One region of the Gallintestinimicrobium propionicum genome, then DNA from elsewhere that is predicted to be linked to it. Evidence: a T-box and tRNA genes for the amino acid it is inferred to sense, from the RefSeq annotation. Region 1 holds a T-box; the other holds one or more tRNA genes.
The links. A T-box is a leader RNA that pairs with one kind of tRNA and senses whether it is charged. The one in region 1 lies ahead of proS (proline--tRNA ligase), so its partner is inferred to be a tRNA-Pro.

Region 1 (10,407 bases):
TAAAAATTATATACGAAGATAAAGATATTCTGGTTTGCGAAAAACCGGCGGGACTGGCGGTTCAAAGCGCCCGGATTTCCGAGCCGGATATGGTCAGTGAGCTGAAAAACTACCTGACGGGGAAGCAGTCGGCGGGCGCGCCCGGCAAATCTGCGGAAATCTCGGCGTTTGGCGGCACCCGACAGCCGGCATCGGCAACGGCGTCCGTCGGAGTGCGCAAGCCGCAGTCGGTCTATCTGGGTGTCGTGCACCGGCTCGACCAGCCGGTTTCCGGTCTTTTGGTTTTTGCCAAAAATAAAAAAGCTGCAGGTGCGTTAAGCACCCAGACTGCGCAGCATCAGATGAACAAGATCTATTACGCAGTCGTGTATACGAAAGAAGACCTGACCGGAAAACGCGGAACACTGACAGACTGGTTGGTAAAGGAAGCTTCTATTGCTCGCGTCTGCGATGCTTCGCAGAACGGTGCGAAAAAGGCGGTTTTATCCTGGAAATGTCTGGCATGTCAGGGAAACCGGGCACTTTTGGAAGTGGAGCTGGAAACGGGAAGATTCCATCAGATCCGGGTGCAGATGGCGCATGCGGGGATGCCGCTTCTTGGCGATCAGCGCTACGGCAGCGAAGAGAGTCGGGAGGTATCCACGCAGCTCGGGATTCGGACAATCCGTCTGCAGGCAGTAAAACTTGCGTTTTGTCATCCGACAAGCGGGAAAAGAGTATGTTATGAGCTTACGGACAAACTTGCGCTTTGAAAGCAAATCTGCGGTTTCGTGGCTGACCGCCCTGTGGATTTTTCTGATGACAGCGGTTTTTCCTTATTATATGAAGGATCACTATTCCCAGATGGGCGTGCGGAAGTTTTCGTTTTTCCTGACGGTCAGTCTGGTGTGCCTGATTCCTGCAGGCGTGCTGGCGGCTGGAAGCTGGGGAAAAGACTGCGCAGCGAAGGTGTTTTTGCGGATGCACAAGCCAGAGTCAGACGCAAAGACGCAGACAGGTGTGCAGGCACAGGCACACCCAGCCGCTCGTTCTCTCAGCAATTTAGATATTGCCATGCTGTGTTACCTTGCAGCGATTTTCGTTTCGTGGCTATTTAGTGTTGACCGTGCGGCGGCATGGACTGGCACAGATGGCTGGTCGATGGGGCTGCGGACGCAAGTACTTCTTGTGCTGATGTATTTTCTGGTATCGAGGTATCTGATCTGGTGGAAAGGGCTGCTGGCAGTACATATGCTGGCGTCCGGCGGCGTGTTTTTGCTGGGGATCCTGCACCGGTTTTCGATCGATCCCCTCGGAATGTATCAGGGCCTGGATGAGTCGTGGCAGCTGTTGTTTCTTTCGACCATCGGGCAGGCGTCCTGGTATTCCGGATATGTTTGCGTGGCGCTGACAGCTGGAGCTACGGTGTTTTTTATTGCAAAAGACAATAGAATCCGCACGGCAGCAGGGCTGTACTGCATGCTGGGCTTTGGAACGGTTGTGACTCAGAACAGCGACAGTGCGTTTGCTGCGATGGTGTTTTTGTTTCTGGGATTGTTTCTTGCAGGCTGCGACAGCTTCGATCGGATGGAACGGTTTCTGGAAACGCTGCTGTTGATGTTTGGAAGCTTTAAATTGATCGGGATTTTGCAGGAGTTATTCCCTGAGAAAGCAAAACAGCTCGGCAGCCTTTCGGAATTTTTCTCAAAAAGCACGGCGACATGGGTATTTTTCCTGATCGTGTGCATGGGATACATTGTTCTGCTGTTGTACCGGCAAAAGCATGAAGCTGCAGAAATTATCCGCTGTGGGCGGACTTTGCGAAAGATTGCAGTGATCGGTGTGGTCGGTCTGATGCTTCTTTTTGTGGTGACGATTTGGGCGAATACAACCGGTCTGATGCAGAAATGGTTCGGGGTTTCCAGTACGGGCCAGTATCTTTTATTTGATGAATATTGGGGAAATTCCCGCGGCTTTTCATGGAGCATCACGGCGGAAACGTTTGCAAAGATGCCGTTGTGGAGAAAGCTTACGGGCGTTGGACCGGACTGTTATTCGGTTTACTGCTATGCAGACACAGATCTTGCGGGCAGACTGCATCATTATTTCGGGCAGAATCAGACGTTGACGAATGCGCACAATGAATTTTTAAACCAGCTGTTCTGTACCGGCGGGATCGGATTTGCAGCGTTTGTCGGATTTCTGGCTGCTGCGGTGTGTCGCTTCTGGAAAAACAGGGAAAAAGAACCAATGGCGTTGATGGGGCTTCTGGCGGTACTCGTTTACGGTGCGCACAACTTTTTCTGTTATCAGCAGGTTTGCTGCATTCCGTTTCTGTTTCTGCTGATCGCTATGTTAGAAAATCTGGTGCGGGAAGCGGCAGAAAAATAGTAGAAAGGAATGCTCAATATCACGAATCGCTTTTTGAATCCTGATATCATAATAATGTCGAAATTACTCATACTAAGTCTCAATGGAGATGGGAAAACATCTGCGGAACGGAGAATGGTATGGGTAATTTTTTTGAAAAAAACAGCTGTTTGGAGAAGAAGGATAACGCTGCGGATGCAGAGGAAAATAGAGAGAATGCCTGGTCTTGCAGGAAAAAAGTGCTCTATGCTGCAGGGCTTGCAGGCGGGTTATATGCAGTGCTTCGATATTTGCTGCCGCTTGTTGCGCCGTTTGTGTTTGCTTTTTTCATTGTCCGAATTTTATATCCGCAGCTTTGCCGGGCAGAGAAAAGGCTGCGGATTCGCAAAGACATCCTGATGGCAGGATTTTTGCTGCTTTTGACCGGAATCCTTGCGGCTGGATTCTTTTTTCTGCTGTCAAAGGGAACTGCATGGGCGGTAAAAATCGGAAGTGAGTCAGGCGCGATCAAAGATCAGGTGAATATAGCGTTTGAAAATGGCTGTTGCAGGGCGGAAGAGCTTCTTGGGAGGGAACAGGGAGAAATTCGAGCGTTTTTTCAGGATAAGGGGGACGAAATGGCGAAAACTGTCGGTCGGGAGATTTTGCCAAAGGCTGCGGACTGGACGGCGAAATCCTGCAGCTTTGCGCTGCGGACAGGAGCGTTCTGGGGGATCGGGATGATCGCGGCATTCTGGCTGTGCAAGGATTATGCGCGTTTTTCGGAATGGATGAAAAAGAGCGAGATCTGGGAAAATATTGACAGAATCTTACGGATGACAGGCGGTTACTGCAGGGCGCAGCTGAAAATTCTGGTGATCATATCAGGAATTACAGTTGTGGGGCTTTGGATTGGAAAAGTCAGAAATGGTCTGTGGATTGGACTATTGGCAGGGATTTTGGACGCATTGCCGATGATCGGAACCGGCATTGTGCTGATTCCGACTGCAATTTGGCAGCTTTTGAATGAAAATCCTCAGGGTGCGGCATTTGCTTCGGTTACCTACGTCGCGTGTATTGCAGCACGGGAGCTTCTGGAACCGCGCCTGTTGGGTGCGCAGATCGGTCTGCCGCCGGTGCTGATGCTTTTGTCAGTCTATGCAGGTGTGAAAGTGTTTGGAGCCGGCGGCATTTTTCTGGGACCGTTGTATACAGTGCTGTATACAGAAGGACTGCGGCAGATTTTCTGCAGAAGCTGAGGTTATTCAATTCCCATCAGGTGCTGCAGCTGAGAGAAACGCCTCTGTGCACAGGGGCAGACCGCGCCGTTATCCAGAACAATCTGGCAGGGGCGGCGATACAGCGTGCGGATATGCGCAGTGTTTACCAGGCAGGATTTGTGACAGAGAAAAAAGCTCTGGTCGAGTTTGGAGAGCGTTTCATTCAAGGAGCCGCTGCACTGGTAGATCGCAGTCGTCGTATGGACGGTGATGCGGTGCGCACCGGTCGCTTCGATATAAAGAATTTCATGGATTGGTATGAATAAATCCTGATCGGGCATCCTGAAATGCAGCCGACCGTTCGGAGAAGCCGGAATTTTACTTTTCTCGAGAACGCTCTGCAAACAGTGAAGAATCTGCAGGGTGTAGTTCGGATCGTCTTTGATTAAAAAACCCAGCGGTTCTACCTGATAGCGGAACGTTGTCATTGCCATTTCGGAATGCGTCGTAGTAAAAATAATGAATGCGCGCGGATCCTTCTGGCGGATTGCTGAGGCAAGTTCGATTCCATCCATGTCAGAGTGCAGATGGATGTCGAGAAAATAAACGGCATTTTCGGGCTGATCCGGAAGCAGATTCAGCAGCTCATGCGGCGTGTGGACGGCCTGTCGAATCTCCATGTCGTAAGCTTGAATGAAAATGTACTTTTCGATCATGGATTTGAGAAGATCAAGCTGAAGCGGGTTATCCTCACATAAATAAATTGGTATCATGTCATCCCCCATTCTGCCGCAGAAGCGGCATGAAATCTTTATGATTTAATGAGCGCAAGAGAGCGGGAACAGGCAAAGCCTGCTCATCGCGAACGGCGAAATTATTGAGTGAGCTATGCTCACGATATATTATGATAATTCTTTTTGAAGTTGGAAACAACAAGAATCTGTTTAAAAAGACCGTTTTCGCAGATCGTGTTGGAGGTCAGCTCCGGCGCATTGGCGATCAGCATATTTGCGGTGGGAAGTCCAAGACCGCTGTGCGCTTCTTTGGAAGAAATACTTGGCTTGAAAAGCTCTTCCAGAGGGAAAAGAAGCGGCTTCGTCGAGTTTTCAATATGAAAAATAACAGAATGCACCTTGCACACGATTGCAATATGAAACCGTTTCTGTTCGGTTTCGGAAGCAGCTTCGATCGCGTTATCCAGAAAAATACCCAGCACTCTGGAAAGAGTGAGCAAATCGGTGGAAAGTTCTGTGATTTCCTGCGTCAGCTCGAAGGAAACATCCAGCTGACGGTTCATCGCCTGTACCATTTTTGTATACAAAAGACCCTTGATCTCCGTCACCTTGATCAGCGACAGACGCGCAAGGGTGTCGTCCTGATTGACCAGAATGCTGCTGCTCGTGACGATACTGGAATCAAAATAATCCCGAAGCTTGTCCATATCGTTTTCCTGGATGTAGCCGGTAATGGTGGAAAGAATGTTCAGGTAATCGTGTTTGAATCGTCGGATGTCCTGATAATGATTTTCGAGCTGTGCCATGTAGTGTGTCAGATTTTCCTGCTCACGGGCCTGAAGCTCCAGCTTTTTGTTGGCCTGCAGTGTGTTGTAAAGCATCAGAAAAATCAGGACGTTTGCTGTTGCGAAGCAGAAAATCAGGATTCCGTTGAAGAACAGAATATCGCTCGGATAATGAAGCAGACTGCCGAAAATGATGTTGATCAGGAAAATACAGGAACAGATTGTGACCTCCAGAAACAAAAGCAGTTGAATCCGCGGAGGGATTACATTCTGATCCGTGACCAGCTTCCGGTGCAGACGGTTGCCGATAAACAGACACGGCAGGATGCAAAGGAGGGCGTGGAGGATGGAGAACAGGAGTGTGAGGGGAAGGGAGGTCAGAATGACATCAAAATAATATCCGGCGATACGCAGCGGAATAGTGACAGCGTAGTCAGTCAGAACACTCCAAGCCCATAGAATCTGAAAAAAGAGAAGGTTGTATAATCGATCCTTTTTATGAAACAGCAAAATAATAATCGCTCCAAGTAAAAAGATCGGGATGCCATATTGCCCGGAAAACGGGGCCAGAAAAATACAGATAAAAATTGTGTATAAGTATAGAGGGTAAGTGATTTTTCGGGGCAGACGTTTTGAAAGGATCAGATGACACATCAGTATAAAAGTGGTAGTTGAAATAAGTTGGCATAAAAAAGTAAGTAAAGTCATAAGCAAACCTCCTAGTGCATATATTATATTATCATGAGGACAAAGAAAGATGAAGCAGAAACGGAATATGAAAAAACGTAAAAATAATAACAATAGGTTTGCGTTTGGGTTAAAAAATGATGCGTTTAGGAAAAAATGATTTATCCATAAAAAGGTGTGATATCTTTAATACAGGAGGAGGGGACAATGATAGACAAGCTGGCAAACCAGATAGCGCAATGGAATAGAAGAGAATTAAAACTGACAGAGACAGAAAGTAAAGTCATAGAGTTTGGGCTTGGTGTATTTCTGGATGTGTGCGTAAAATTTTTGATTCTTTTTATGATCAGCGTTTTGATAGGAAAAGAAGTTGAATTTGCATTATGTTTATTATCCTTTTGTGGATTAAGATGTTGGGCAGGCGGAGTTCATTGCCCAACAAGAGGGACATGCTTATTGGCTATGATTGCTTTATGTTTTATTAGTCTTGTGGCAGGTAGCCTTTTAGAAAACTGGGGAATTGGAGTATTTGTTGTTTTATGGGGACTCTGCATTCTGATTTTATGGTTAAGGGCACCTGGAAGAACGAAAACAGCGTCATTGTTAGAAGCAGAAGAGAATCTTCGAAAAAAGGTATATTCTATATTATTTTGTGGAGGGCTGATTTTGCTGAGTTTATTGCTTACAAAATCGAACTGGCGTGGAATTATTGTAATTTCCGCACTGCTGGAGTCGCTCAGTATTCTTCCTTGTAAAAGGAATAAAATATAATACTGAAAAAGGAGAATATTTATGATGAAAGAAAAAACTGCAAAACTGGTTAGAAAAATTGCATTGAGTTCCGCAAAAAATGCAGTGAACAGAAAGCTGATTTTAATCCTGCATGAGCCCGAAGTACCTGAATTTGTCCGGAAATACATGGAGAAAAAGGGAAAGTAAATTCCGGAAACCGACGTGTGACAGCGTTTAAGACGAATTTCGCTGCGTTTAGGAAATTTTGATCTGTGAATGGACAGGCTATGTTACACTGTGAGACAGATAAGGCAGAAGGCGGTTACATAAAAACTCCGGGAGCCTTATTCATTGCCGAAAACGGCATAAAAAACAAGCAGAGCATGTGGGGAATTTGTGTGGTGATAATTAGATCGTGGGATAAATACATTGCTTTGCCTGTTTTTTAGAAGGAAACGAAGGGCGTGCAAAAATCAAAAAATGGTTTTTGCGCGTCTTTTCGTTTTCCAGTTGACAAATCCGGAGAATTTTTTTATCATCAATAACAGATAGAAAAGAAGCGCAGAAAAGGAATAGTAGAGATGGGAGCGCACTTCAGAGAGGCTGCAATGGTGGAAGCAGCTGTGCAGAACATTTTGAACCGACCCTTGGAGCTTTGCCCCAATAAGGCAGCGTAGGTCCGGCGTTAACGGATGCAGAGCGAACATGCAGAGTGCATGTTAATTGGGGTGGTACCGCCGGATATCCGGTCCCTTTGGGGATCAGGTATCTTTTTTTTATTCATGGCAATAAAATGCCCACAGAGTGTGCATTCTATTGTTTTTGAAAGAAAAATGTAAAACCGCCAGTTTAGATTTACAGGGAAAAGGAGAAATAACATGGCAGACAAAAAGATGGTAGAACAGATCACGTCCATGGAAGAAGATTTCGCACAGTGGTATACCGATGTGGTTCTGAAGGCAGAGCTGATCGGCTATACCAGCGTAAAGGGCTGTATGGCGATCAAACCAGCCGGCTATGCGATTTGGGAGCTGATCCAGAAGCAGCTCGACGAGAGATTTAAAGCGGCAGGGGTACAGAATGTATATATGCCCATGTTCATTCCGGAGAGCCTTCTGGAAAAAGAAAAGGATCATGTAGAAGGATTCGCGCCCGAGGTTGCATGGGTAACCTATGGTGGTTTGCAGAAGCTTCAGGAGCGTCTGTGCGTTCGCCCGACTTCTGAGACACTGTTCTGTGATTTTTATAAAAATGATATCCAGTCCTACAGAGACCTTCCGAAGGTATATAATCAGTGGTGTAACGTTGTTCGCTGGGAAAAAGAAACCCGTCCGTTTTTGCGTTCCAGAGAGTTTTTGTGGCAGGAAGGCCATACGGCACATGCAACTGCTGAAGAAGCAGAAGAGCGTACGATCCAGATGCTGAATGAATATGCGGATTTTGCTGAGCAGGTACTTGCGATTCCGGTGATCAAGGGACGCAAAACGGAAAAAGAAAAGTTTGCGGGTGCAGAAGCAACCTATACAATTGAAGCGCTGATGCATGATGGCAAGGCACTGCAGTCCGGTACGAGCCACAACTTCGGCGACGGCTTTGCAAAAGCCTTCGGTATTCAGTTTACAGATAAGGATAATAAGCTGAAATATGTGCATCAGACCTCCTGGGGTGTGACGACCCGTCTGATCGGTGCGCTGATCATGGTACACGGCGATAACTCCGGTCTGGTTCTGCCTCCTAAGGTTGCTCCGACACAGGTTGTGATCATCCCGATCCAGCAGAGAAAAGAGGGCGTACTGGATAAGGCATATGAATTAAAAGATCGTCTTTCCAACTTCCGCGTAAAAGTGGACGATACTGATAAGAGCCCCGGCTGGAAATTTGCAGAGGCTGAAATGCGTGGTATTCCGGTTCGTGTTGAGATCGGACCGAAGGATATCGAAGCAGGCAAATGCGTTCTGGCACGCAGAGATACCGGTGAAAAGCTCGAATGCGCATTAGACGAGCTGGAAGCAAAGATTGCAGAGCTGATGGAAACGATCCAGAAGGATATGCTGGAAAAAGCAAGAAAGCACAGAGAATCCCATACTTATGTTGCAAAGAATATGGAAGAAATGGGTAATATCTTAAATAACACTCCCGGATTTGTAAAGGCGATGTGGTGCGGATGTCAGGAGTGCGAGGACAAGATCAAAGAGCAGTTTGCAGCAACAAGCCGCTGCATGCCGTTCGAGCAGGAAACATTGTCCGATACCTGTGTATGCTGCGGAAAGCCTGCAAAGAAGATGGTTTACTGGGGCAAGGCATATTAAATTCAATCAAAAGACAGGCGCTGCGTGCAACGAAAAAGGCATGCAGCGCCTTTTTCAGCGGTGTCATCGCATGGAAAATTGTGCTATAATGTGGATGAGAAAAACAAGCGACGCCAAAGGCGGCATTTAGAAATACAAAGTGGGGACAGGGTATGATATACGAATTATCAGATCTGACCAGGACGATTATGAATTTGGGGTTTTCTCTGATAGGGATCTATTTTGCACATACGTTTCAAAAGTCAAAACGAAAGCTATGGCAATGTATTTGCACGTGGCTTTTGGTATATTTATTCTGGATCACAGCCGGTGCATTCCTGGATGCCTGCTTTTTAAACCATTCGGCGTTTCCGAATATGACGCATGAAAGGATCGGCATGTTCATCGCACCGCTTGCGATCTTTGCATACCGGTTTCTATATCCGGAAGCACGGTTGACGGCGTGCATTTTCTACTATTATATGGCGGATAACGTGCTGATTTTGCAGATCCTGTTTTCCAGGACGTTGGCGATGCTGCTGGTACAGTTATTTGGACTGCCGGATCAGGAGACGATCCTGTGTGTTTATGTTCTGTCTCTGGCAGTGGTGGTGGTGCTGTATCGTACCTGGGCCCGGGGAAAAATGCGATGTGTCCTGCGCGACTTTCAGGACAGGATGGGACTGCTGGCGGCCTTTGCCTTTGTCAGCTATTATGGTTCGCTGCTCTTGGTGGATGCCTGGGCACCCTGGCAGCCGCTGACAGGTGTAAATGCAGCACGGAACTTTGCGGCGATCATCATTCCTGCGTGCGGCTACGGTGTTTCTTTTCTGGGCGCGGAGGAGCATGTGCGGGCAGAAGAGATGCGAAAAAAAGCATCCATGGATCCGCTGACTGGTTTGAAAAACCGGCGCGCCATGCTGAATGATATTCAGGAAATGCTGGAAACACTTTCGGAGCCTTTATGGCTGGTCTGTCTGGATCTGGATAATTTCAAATCGATTAACGATCAGTATGGACATGATATCGGAGATCAGTATCTGCAGCGCTTTGGGACGATGCTGGAAGAAATGACAGAGCAAAATGGCCAGGCCTACCGAACGGGCGGTGATGAATTTGCGGTGTTGTACAGCGGAGGTCCGGCAGAGAAAATCGAAGCTCTTCGGGAATGCTATCTGCAGAGCTTCCGGGATGGAGAAAAGCCGGAGTTTCTGGGTGTTAGCATTGGCTATGAGCAGGTACAGGATTTCGAGTCCCTGGCAGAAGTTATGAAACGGGCAGATGAAATGATGTATGTAGAGAAACGGGAAAAACAATATGCCCGGGGATACGCAGCAGAGGATACAAAAGAAGTTCTTACGAAATAAGCACAATGGGAGACAGGAAATCGATCTGTATATGAAAAAGAAAAAAATATCGTTAAGGAAAATCATTCTTCTGCTGATGATACTCGGATGTCTGACGAGTGCAGTTGCTATTATACTGACCTCTTATTCCTCCCTGCAGCTGATGAATCAGAATAATATCGAAGATAATATGAAAATGAATCTGTATCAGTTTACAAAAGAATCGGATGAAGCATGTTATAAGCTTCTTCGTGTACTGAATCAGATGAGCGCAGACGGTATGGTTG
Region 2 (10,407 bases), on a different contig from region 1:
TCCGGCTCCATGGTCTCTGACTTTCTCTCAGCAAATACCCGGCTGTCCAGATAATCCCCAAGGCTCTGTCCGTCTTTTTTGAAAAGCATGTACGCCGCCAGAAGCGCCATGCCCCAGGCGCCGCCCTCTCCCGCCGTCTCCATCACGGAAATCGGCGCGTTCATGGCTGCCGCCAGAATACTCTGTCCGACGCCCTTTGTTTTAAACAGTCCGCCGTGTCCGGTGATGGAATCGATTTTCACATCCTCTTCTTTTAATAAAATGTCCAGACCGATCTTTAACGTCACCAGTGACGCATATAAATGTGACCGCATAAAGTTCGCAAGTCCCAAATGACTGTCCGGTCTGCGCAAAAACATCGGACGGCCCTCTTCCAGACCGGTCACCGGTTCCCCGGAATAATAATTGCAGGCGATCATGCCGCCGCAATCCTTATCGCCCTCCATCGCCTTTTGATAAAGTGTGGAAAAAAGTTTATTTTTATCTGCTTTAATGCCAAAACATTCTGCAAACTCCGCAAACAGCCCGACCCATGCGTTCAGATCTGACGTGCAGTTGTTACAATGCACCATCGCAACGGGATCACCCGCAGGCGTTGTCACCATATCAATTTCCCGGTGCATGGCAGAAAGCGGCTTTTCCAGAACAATCATCGCAAACACGCTCGTCCCTGCGGACACATTGCCGGTGCGCTTTTCCACGCTCTTTGTCGCGGTCATTCCGGTTCCGGCGTCTCCCTCCGGCGGACACAAGGGAACCCCCGGCTGCAGACACCCGGAACGATCCAGAAGCCTTGCGCCCTCTTTCGTCAGCGTGCCTGCCATTTCTCCGGCACGCAGCACCTTCGGTAATATTTCCCGCAGCTTCCAGGGAAATCCTTTGTCCGCCACGAGCGCATCAAATTTCTGCATCATTTCTGCATCATAATCGCCGGTTGCAGAGTCGATGGGGAACATCCCGGATGCCTCTCCGATTCCGACAACGCGCTGTCCGGTCAGCTTCCAGTGGATGTAACCGGCGAGGGTGCTTAAATAGTCGATTTTTTCCACATGCTCCTCGCCCTTTAAAATCGCCTGATACAGATGTGCGATGCTCCACCGCTGCGGAATGTTGAAGGCAAAGCATTCCGACAGCACAGCAGCCGCTTCCTCCGTCATCGTGTTGCGCCATGTCCTAAACGGCACTAACAGCTTTTCCTCCCGGTCAAATGCCATATATCCGTGCATCATTCCGGAAAATCCGATGGCTCCCAGGCGGGTCAGCTGGATCTGATAGGTATTTTTCACATCTTCCGCAAGTTTGTCGTAGCTGTCCTGCAGCCCTTCCCAAATCTCCTCCAGACGGTAGGTCCAGACACCGTTTTCCAGACGATTCTCCCATTCATGGTCGCCAGACGCAATGGGATTATGGTTTTCATCGATCAGCACCGCCTTGATCCGGGTCGAACCGAATTCGATACCCAGCACTCCGCGCCCCTCCTGAATACAGGAAATGATTTCTTCTCGTTTCGTCACATCCGCATCCGTTACTGAAAACTTATAAAAAGTTATAAACTTCTATGTTTCATTCCTACTTCAACGAGTATGCTTTTGACGATATAAATATCTATCTACTCACAAGTTCTTGTACTCTCCATAGGCGTAAATTCCGGACTAACGTATCCGTACATATTTGCATTAACGTTTCAGTCTTAGCTTGCAAATTGTTCTCCATAAGCCTTGAGATTTATAGATGCCTGGAAATCTCTGTCAATCCTATTCCCACACTCACATCTATAAACTCTGTCAGATAATTTCAAATCTTTTTTGATGTTTCCACAACAGCAGCAAAGCTTTGAGGATGGATAAAACCGATCCGCCACAATAAGCTGGATCCCTTTATCACTGCATTTGTTTTCAAGCTGTTTTCTAAACCCAAAAAATCCCTGTTCCTGAACTGCTTTGGATAAATGTCTATTTTTCATCATTCCTCTGACATTCAAATCTTCAATACATATAAATCTTGGCTTTCGATTTACGATCTCCGATATGGTCTGATTCAAATAGTTTTTACGGATGTTTGTTAATCTGTGATTTCGTTTTAATAAAAGTTTTTCCTTTTTGATTACATTATTTGTTTTACAGTAACTTTCTCCTTTCTTATTTTTCTCGTAAGAACGAGAGATACTACGCTGTAATCTGCGTTTTTGTTTTTCTAATTTCTTTACTTTCTGACTCTTATTGATGTTCTTATACTTAACAGCATCAGAGCAGACAGCTAAGTCTTTGATTCCTAAGTCTATGCCGACTCCATCCTCATTCAGCGTTTCCCTGCAATCAGGAAATTCCACACATACACTGATCCACCAATTCACCCCATCAAAGGATATTCTCGGATTCCTATATTTAGCATCTGTCGGAATACGTCCATGTTCTGCAAGTCTTACCCAATTCCTTTTTTGCTTATTTGCCTTCCTGCTGGAAGAAAAGCCTTCAAATTTAACGTGGGTATTACTGAATTGTATCTTAACGTTGTCCTGATAGAATTTCGGCATGGATCTCTTTCTGGACTTGAATCTTGGGAATTTTTGCAAACCCTTGAAAAAGTTCTGATACGCAGTACAGGCATCTTTAATTGCCTGCTTGGTTACATTGTTAGAAATATTCAATAACCATGCGTATTCCTCAGAATGTCTAAGCCTTGTAAATTCTTTTCTGAGTTCTGAATCCGAAATGAATTTGCCGCCTTTTTCATAAGTTTCTTTTTCCCTGGCCAAAGCCCAGTTATAAGCAAATCTTGAAGCACCTGCGTACTGAAACAGCTTAGTTTTCTGTACATTGTTTGGGATCAACATTACTTTTATGGCTTTTACCATCGGTCTCCTCCTGCATCAATTCTCGGATAAATTTCTTCGCTTTGTTCGCTCGTTTTCCTTGTAATTTGCAGCTGAATACTGTGATTATTTGAACCAGATCTTCAACAAATTCCTTCCGTTCAGATTTTTCAGTATTATCCATCTGTCATTCTAAATTTGTTTATGGCTGGAAACGCGACAATATCCAATTGTAATGCGGTTTTTAGGCTTTACATTTATTACCTGGTTGAGTTGCTCATCAGAATAATATTTACTCAAAGTATCAACTTCTTTCAATAATATTCTGCTCTAATATCTCAGAAAACTCAACATCTACTTATATGATTTTATAATTTATATTTAACTGTTGATAACCTCCTTATTCCGGGAATTTCTATTCCGATTTTCTGCCATTTTTGTATGTTTTCGATAATTTTATAGTAAAAGATCGCAATTTAATTGTCAATCTGTTCTTTAGGATTTTATAGAATATTTTATTTTTTTATGAACCACAACCTTTTCATTTTCAACTGCGCCTTTTTCCTGTTCCAGCTGCCTCGTTTTGCGTACAACCGGAAAAACACCGATCCTTCCAGTGATGAATAAAAAACAATAAAAAACAAAAAAAGCGGCCGCACATTACCGCACAGCCGCCTTTCATTTCTCTTCTTTTCGTATTTCCTGTCCGTCAGATCGTCACGATAACGCCGCCGTCATTGGCATACATGCTGCTGACGCCCGCAGTATCCATAATCACAACATCCTTTACAGAAACCTTGGAGGTCACCATCCGCTTCACGCTTTCTGCACGCTCCGGGCAATTACAATGGGTGATCATCAGGGTCTTTTCCTCCGGTCTTGCCACATTGCGCACCACTGCGTCTGCCATCTTCTGCAGACCCTTACGGATGCCGATTCCCTGCCCGATCTGCTCGATCCTGCCGTCCATCGTGCCTGCCATAACGGGCTTGATGCTCAGAGTAGATGCAACCAGTGCCTTGATACCGCTGAGTCTGCCGTTTTTACGCAGAGTTTCCAGATTATCCAGGACAAAATACGTATTCATCTCACTGCGGAACGCTTCCAGACGGCTTACCACCTCTTCAAAGGGAAGTCCCTGTTCCTCCAGGGAAGCTGCCAGCAGCGCAAGCTGTGTCTCTCCGCAGGAAGCCGAACAGGAATCCATGACGTAAATCTGTTTGGACTCGTCCTCTTCCAGATACATCTGCCTTCCGACCATGGCACTGTTATAGCTTCCGCTCAAATTGCCGGACAGCGTTACCACATAAATATGCTCTGCCTCCGATTCAAACGCCTGCCGATAGCTCTCCGGCGACGGACAGGAGGAACGCGGGCACTGGGGACATGAGGCAACCTGCTCCAGAAATTCCTTCTGATTAAAATGCTCATCGTCCATAATCCGGTAATCGCCGACCTCCAGACCAAGCGGTACGATTTCAAAATGCGGATCCTTCTTATATTTCTCCGGCAGCTCACAACAGCTGTCCACAACGATTTTATAACTCATGTTTTCCTCCATACCGCAGGCGCTTTGCGCCTGCCGCACCACGGCTTCTCGTATATTCTCAAAACCAATCCATGTAGTTTTCATTACTACATATGATAACACGTTCTGACTGTTCCTGTAAAGGGTATTTCCAAAAAACCCCATCTCTGATATACTGATACCACAGTTCACTCGTGGATTTTTGAAGGAAGATTTCGTGCTCGCACGAAAATCTGACTGAAAAAAGCTACGAAGGGAGCGCCGCTTCATGAGCAAAAGGAGCTGCGCAGCAGCGGGAAGCGTCGCAGACGCGTTTTTGCGAATGGCGCGGGTGAACTGTTTCACAACCGACCGGCACGCATATCACAAAAACCGCGCAGCAGCACAAAGCGTCGCAGACGCGTTTTTGCGAATGGCGCGGGTGAACTGTTTCACAACTGACCGGCACGCATATCACAAAAAACCGCGCAGCAGCACAAAGCGCCCGCGGAATGGAGGATTGATTATATGACCGCTTTTCAGATTCTTGAAATGAAGCATTTTATGGCGAAGCTTTTGACAGAGGATTGCTTTGACTCTTTTCTGCTGGAGAAGGCTTCGGTTTCCTGCGCCGTTTCCTATGAAATCGACGGGCGCGTCAATCCCGAATTTTATCAGGACGATGAAACGCCGGACGCCGGCTACCTGTTTCTGCCCTGGAAATTCATCCGTCCGGTTCTGTTTCAGATGATCCGCGGCAAACACACGCCTCTTTCCTTCAAATTCGTCCTGCATCTCATGCCCCAGTATGTCCCCGGCGTCATGAAGGGCGCAGATCCGTCTTTAAAACCGGAACAGGTTCAGGCGCTGGTCCTGACCATAAAATATGACGGCTCCGCCATCCGCCTGACGACCGGAACCGCCTTTTCTTCCTTTGTCTTCGATAAAACACTGGACGCGCAGTGGGACAAAACCATGCGCCAGTTTCTTTCCCGCAAGGAAATCGCCTGCAGGGAATAATACTTTTATCTTTTCATTTTAGGTTTAAAAACAAGGCTCGCCAGATATCCGAAAATCAGCGCCGCCGCAGTTCCGGCAGCCCCTGCCTGAAAGCCTCCCGTAAACAATCCGAGAAATCCGTCTTGTTCCACCGCTTCTTTTACGCCCTTCATCAACGTATGCCCAAAGCCAAGCAGCGGCACGCTCGCCCCTGCCCCGGCAAAATCGACAAAGGGCTGATACCAGCCAAGTGCGCTCAGCACTGCGCCCGAGCAGACCAAAAGCACCATAATCCGCCCCGGCATCAGCTTCGTCTTTTCCATCAAAATCTGCACCAGCGCGCAAATCAGACCACCTACCCAGAATGCATTCAAATAGTCCATCGCCCACACGCCCCTTTCCTTTTCCCGGCAGTTTCTTTCCAAAAAGCACCGCCGTTTTTGTCAGGATGCGCAGCAGATTCCTGTTTTATACACTCTGAATAATGTCTTGCACGCTTTTTAGACCGTCACTCTGCGTCCACCGTCACCAAAACATCCCCGTACAGCACACCGTCATAATAATCCAGCAGCAGCTTCACCACACCGTCATACGCTTTCATGCCTTCTTCCACTCCGTTTAATTTCAGAGAAGCCGTTGTCGCCGCGTTGGAAACCTTTTTCGCTGTTTTGGTACTGACAACCGCCTTTTTCTCGACAGTCTGCCATGCTTCCTGGGTCAAAAACATGTTATCCGCATAAACCTGTGCAGAAATCTGCGGATGCTTCGCGTATTCTTTCCGGCTCTTTTGAATGCTCTCACGAAATTCTTTTTCCACATAATTGAGTACGCCCATATAGCCGCTGTAGCGGAAAAATGCATCGTCTGAGTTGATACAGGCAAGATATCCGATCAGATTCGCCTCATCCTCCTGCATAAAGCCCTTTAAATGTGCAAATTCATGACAGATCACTGAGGGCTTATTTACAATATACATCGTTCCGTTGTAGTTTGCTTCCATGGAAAATGGGAAATAGTACCCCATCCTATAGGTCTGACTGAGCAGCTCCGAAAAATAAATCTCCTTCGGCTGCGGATAATAGCCCTGCAGGCGTCCATAATCTGTGCCGACCTGCTGCATCGCCTCTACAGCCGCCTGATTCATGTCTCCCTTATAAATCAGATAGCCGTCTGCATCCCGCTCCATCTGCTCTGCAAGCTCGTTGGCATTGACCACAATATAATCCCGCAGCACAGCAAGCTCTGCCTTGGAGTAGTTCTCACTGCGCACCTGCTCCATATACCGATCCTCAAACGCCGAAGAATGATACAGCAAAAAACAATTACAGGTCATAACCCAGACGAGTGCCAGAAAAATCCAGGAAAATGCGCAGGAAAAGCTGTGAAACAATTTTTTGCTCCACGCTTTTTTTACAGTCAAACGCAAAAATCCTACAGCTGCAAACGCTGTCAGGAACAAAATCCCCAGCACGATCATGCTCTCTCCGACGCTGAACGGAAAAACCGACATCACCCGCGTGGAAATGCTGCTCCATACCGGAAAAACCGATTCCGCATAAAAATCGCAGAAGCTGCTGCTTTTCCACGCCAACACATTTAACGCCAACGCTGCCAGAAACAAAATGCCCCATACCTTTTTTTTCAACTGATCATCCCCTAATCGTCAACCTGTCCTTGTACCTTCCTACTATCCAGTATATCCGGTTGCCGCCGATAAGAAGCTGAACGATTTGTAAACGATTATGAACATTTTGTGACAAAAAAGAATCGGTTGTTCACCGATTCTTCTCTCTTTTTCACAGTACTTTTTTATCATTTCATTTTTTATTTGTGCTATTTGTTGTTTTCTCTCTGCATCATGAAGTTCGGATACAGCAAATGTTCTACTTCCGCAAAAATCTGATACATTCCATCCGCATGGTCTGCCAGCCTGCGAAGTGCCTCCAGCGCCGGATTATTCCGTCCTGCCAGATCATCCAGCGAACATTCCAGTGCATTTGCAATCTTCAGAATACTGATAAAGGATGGTCTGCCGATTTTTCCTGCCATCAGATGCTTTACGGTTTCATAAGGAAGATCCGCTTTATCCGCCAGCGTCTTCATCGACCAGTTCCGGCGGATCATCTGATACCCGATATTTTCAATCAGCTGATCTGTGACCTGTGCATAATACCCATTCTCCTCTAGCGTATGCTTCTGTTCCATAAAAAATCCCCCCGGCTGACAGCCTAAAAACAAAGCCCGAAACGAGCTGCTACAATAGAATGCACGCTCTGCGAGCATTTTATTGTCATGAATAAAACAAGAAAAAGCCAGAAAAGATATCGTCTTCTCTGACTTTCCCGCAATAGCAGGGGCAGTAGGAATCGAACCCACATCGACGGTTTTGGAGACCGCTGTTCTACCTTTGAACTATGCCCCTATCGAACTGACAAGTGATATTATAGCACGATACTTTCTAATTTTGCAAGCCTTTTTTTTACTTTTTTATACAAATCTCTTTTTTCTCCGTTCTCTGCGCTTTTCCATCGAAAGGGGTGCAAATATCGTTTTTCTCCCAATAAATCCGATGATCCTTGTCATATAAATTCCGGTGATGCTTCCTGCCGTATCGATCGCCACGTCCCGAAGTGCCGGCGAGCGTCCTGCCACAAACATCTGATGGTACTCATCCAGCCCGGCAAACCCGGCACAGAACAATCCGGCAGCGAGCACGAGCCAAAAGCCCCGCAGCCGATAAACATACAAGGGCAGGGAAAGTGTCAGTCCCAACAAAAAATATTCGCTAAAATGTGCCATCTTCCTTACGAGAAAATGAATCTCATCTACATACACTCCCACCTGCTCGGTATCCAGATTGCCGGAGGTCAGCTTTCCCAGCAGGAGCACCACCTTTTCACTGACCAGCATACTCAGCTGTCCGGATTCGTCCGCCGTCTGGGCGGAAAAGGAAAAGATCATATACATCACGCACAGCGCCGGTACAAAGGATAAGGGCTTTAATAAAAAACGAAACATCTTCTTTATGGTCAACCAGAAATATTTCATGTTCACTCCATTCTGCAGATCACAGACAGCTTATCGTATCCTTTAGGGAGCCTTTGCTCCGAGCTTACCGCCTGTCCTTTTTGTGCCTGCCTTTTGTCCGTTTAATATAGTCTATATTTCCATTTCTTGCAAGAAAGAAACCCTTAATTTTTTATGAACAGCTCAAACGGTACGAGTGAACTGTAACAGAAAAACCTAATTTGTGAAGTTTTTTCAAATTAAGTGTTGACTTCTGTCCGATTATGCTGTATCATATCATTTGTCCGGTTGAGAAATACGGCACATCGGGGTGTGGCTCAGGTGGTAGAGCGCTTCGTTAGGGACGAAGAGGCCGCAAGTTCAAGTCTTGTCACTCCGACTGATTAAAAACCGTTGAGTTTTGCGACTCAGCGGTTTTTTGTTGTATTTACGCGGTTTTCTGGACTTTTAATATTTTCTTCTTATACTGTTTAGCGTATTTATATATGCTTTTTTATATTATTTTGTATCCCCATGCAACACGAAATGCAACACGAGTTTTCTATTATTTCTTGCTCTTTTCGCATTTTTTATTTTCATTTATATTTCGTTCAAAAGTAGATATTGCCATGATTTAAGGCACAAAAAAAGACCGGAACACCCCTCAAGTGCCCGGTCCCTCCGTTACTCCACTATTCTCACTTCATGAATAATCCCGTTAATTCCCATTGCTTCAAACTGCTGCCGGAGAATCTCCGCCTGCTCGCGTGTCCAAACATCTGCCACCGATACTGTATAGATCACGCCCGGCTCCACCGCAGGCTGCGACCACAGCATCGGATCCTCATAGGCTATGTCAAGGTCTACATCGCCTTTGATGCCCGGGATCTCGCCGCAGCTCGTGTACTGCCACCCAGATATATCACCGTCAACATCAGGCTTGTATTTCTGATCCGGCTCATCATCAAACCGCATTGTACGATAGCCGCGATAATAACGTGCTATCCACAACCGCGTCCCGGCAAACGCATTAAAGTCAAACCAGCGCTCCTTATACACATACAACCCAACATACAGTCCAAAACCGTACCCTGCTGCCGTGATAACCTCCTGCGCCGCACGGATACACTCCGTCAGCTTTGCAGCACCCAGCGGCCGCAGCACGTCCTTGTCCTCTACATCCCACCAGACCATACCGGTCAGATGATGTGACCTCAACAGTTCCACGACCTGCTGTGCTTCCTGTCGCGCTGCGTCCTGTGTAGCTGCGTAGGTATACTTATATACAGACACAGGTATATTGTGCTTCCGACATCCCTCCAGATTTGTAGCAAACTGATGGTCTGCCTTGCCTGATCGGCGCACACTACGCAAGACCGCAAAATCTACGTCCTCGGGGATCTGTGCCCAGTTGATCGTGCCCTGGTTATCTGATACGTCAATTCCTTTCCACATAAGCATTACCTCACCACAAAATTCTCCCATTTTTTGTAAGCGTCCACATAGGTTTCCTGCTTGTCACCGTTATTGGTGATCTCATAATACATACCGTCAGAAACATTTGTGCTCAGCAGTGCCTTGTGGTTCTGAAGCGTCTTGCAGTACCAAACCACGAATACGTCATCCCCTGTAATCTGCTTCTGGTCAGTTTTGTCCGCGTGGCTGTTGAAATAATCCACTACAACCTGTTTACTTTTTTCTAAAAACTCTTTGCTTCCCATACTCTTAGTCCTCCGTATAATCTTCGATCACATCAATCCCATACTCAATGGCACAGGTATTTTCAATGCGGCAGCCTCTTGCGTTTTCCCATCCTTTTGCAAAATACGCAATGTCCGCAGTCGAAAGCAATTCCAAAGATTTTCCCAAAAACCACAAAGGTCTCGCATCCGCAGGCGCGCTCTGGAAAAACGAATCAATAACCTCTATTTCTTCGTCTTCTACAAAATTTCTCTTTGCGCTGGCGATTGCCTTTTCCCTCTCTTTTAAAATTTCCTCATCTGTTTTGCCTTTCATCGGCTGTGAAATAAAAAGTTTTTTCATGCTCTGCTCTCCTTATTATTTTTATAGGGCGACCGAAGCC

Region 2: it encodes a tRNA-Pro, which carries the amino acid that the T-box ahead of proS (proline--tRNA ligase) is inferred to sense. The anticodon was not compared.

Annotation. Positions count from the first base shown of each region.
Region 1 is NZ_JAOQJY010000018.1:54,449-64,855, forward strand. It holds gene OCV62_RS13165 (RluA family pseudouridine synthase) at 1-752, shown strand, start outside; gene OCV62_RS13170 (O-antigen ligase family protein) at 724-2,370, shown strand; gene OCV62_RS13175 (AI-2E family transporter) at 2,520-3,587, shown strand; gene OCV62_RS13180 (LytR/AlgR family response regulator transcription factor) at 3,590-4,321, opposite strand; gene OCV62_RS13185 (sensor histidine kinase) at 4,441-5,775, opposite strand; gene OCV62_RS13190 (accessory gene regulator ArgB-like protein) at 5,962-6,525, shown strand; gene OCV62_RS13195 (hypothetical protein) at 6,547-6,693, shown strand; T-box leader at 7,040-7,243, shown strand; gene proS (proline--tRNA ligase) at 7,365-8,795, shown strand; gene OCV62_RS13205 (GGDEF domain-containing protein) at 9,077-10,141, shown strand; gene OCV62_RS13210 (sensor histidine kinase) at 10,173-10,407, shown strand, end outside.
Region 2 is NZ_JAOQJY010000005.1:88,819-99,225, reverse strand. It holds gene OCV62_RS05465 (xylulokinase) at 1-1,514, opposite strand, end outside; gene OCV62_RS05460 (RNA-guided endonuclease InsQ/TnpB family protein) at 1,691-2,854, opposite strand; partial or broken gene OCV62_RS18655 (IS607 family transposase) at 2,802-2,996, opposite strand; gene OCV62_RS05450 (DegV family protein) at 3,522-4,361, opposite strand; gene OCV62_RS05445 (DUF5721 family protein) at 4,848-5,339, shown strand; gene spoVAE (stage V sporulation protein AE) at 5,345-5,701, opposite strand; gene OCV62_RS05435 (DUF3810 domain-containing protein) at 5,827-6,963, opposite strand; gene OCV62_RS05430 (helix-turn-helix domain-containing protein) at 7,152-7,523, opposite strand; tRNA gene OCV62_RS05425 (tRNA-Trp) at 7,670-7,740, opposite strand; gene OCV62_RS05420 (VanZ family protein) at 7,806-8,336, opposite strand; tRNA gene OCV62_RS05415 (tRNA-Pro) at 8,652-8,724, shown strand; gene OCV62_RS05410 (GH25 family lysozyme) at 9,009-9,779, opposite strand; gene OCV62_RS05405 (DUF6275 family protein) at 9,785-10,045, opposite strand; gene OCV62_RS05400 (hypothetical protein) at 10,050-10,367, opposite strand.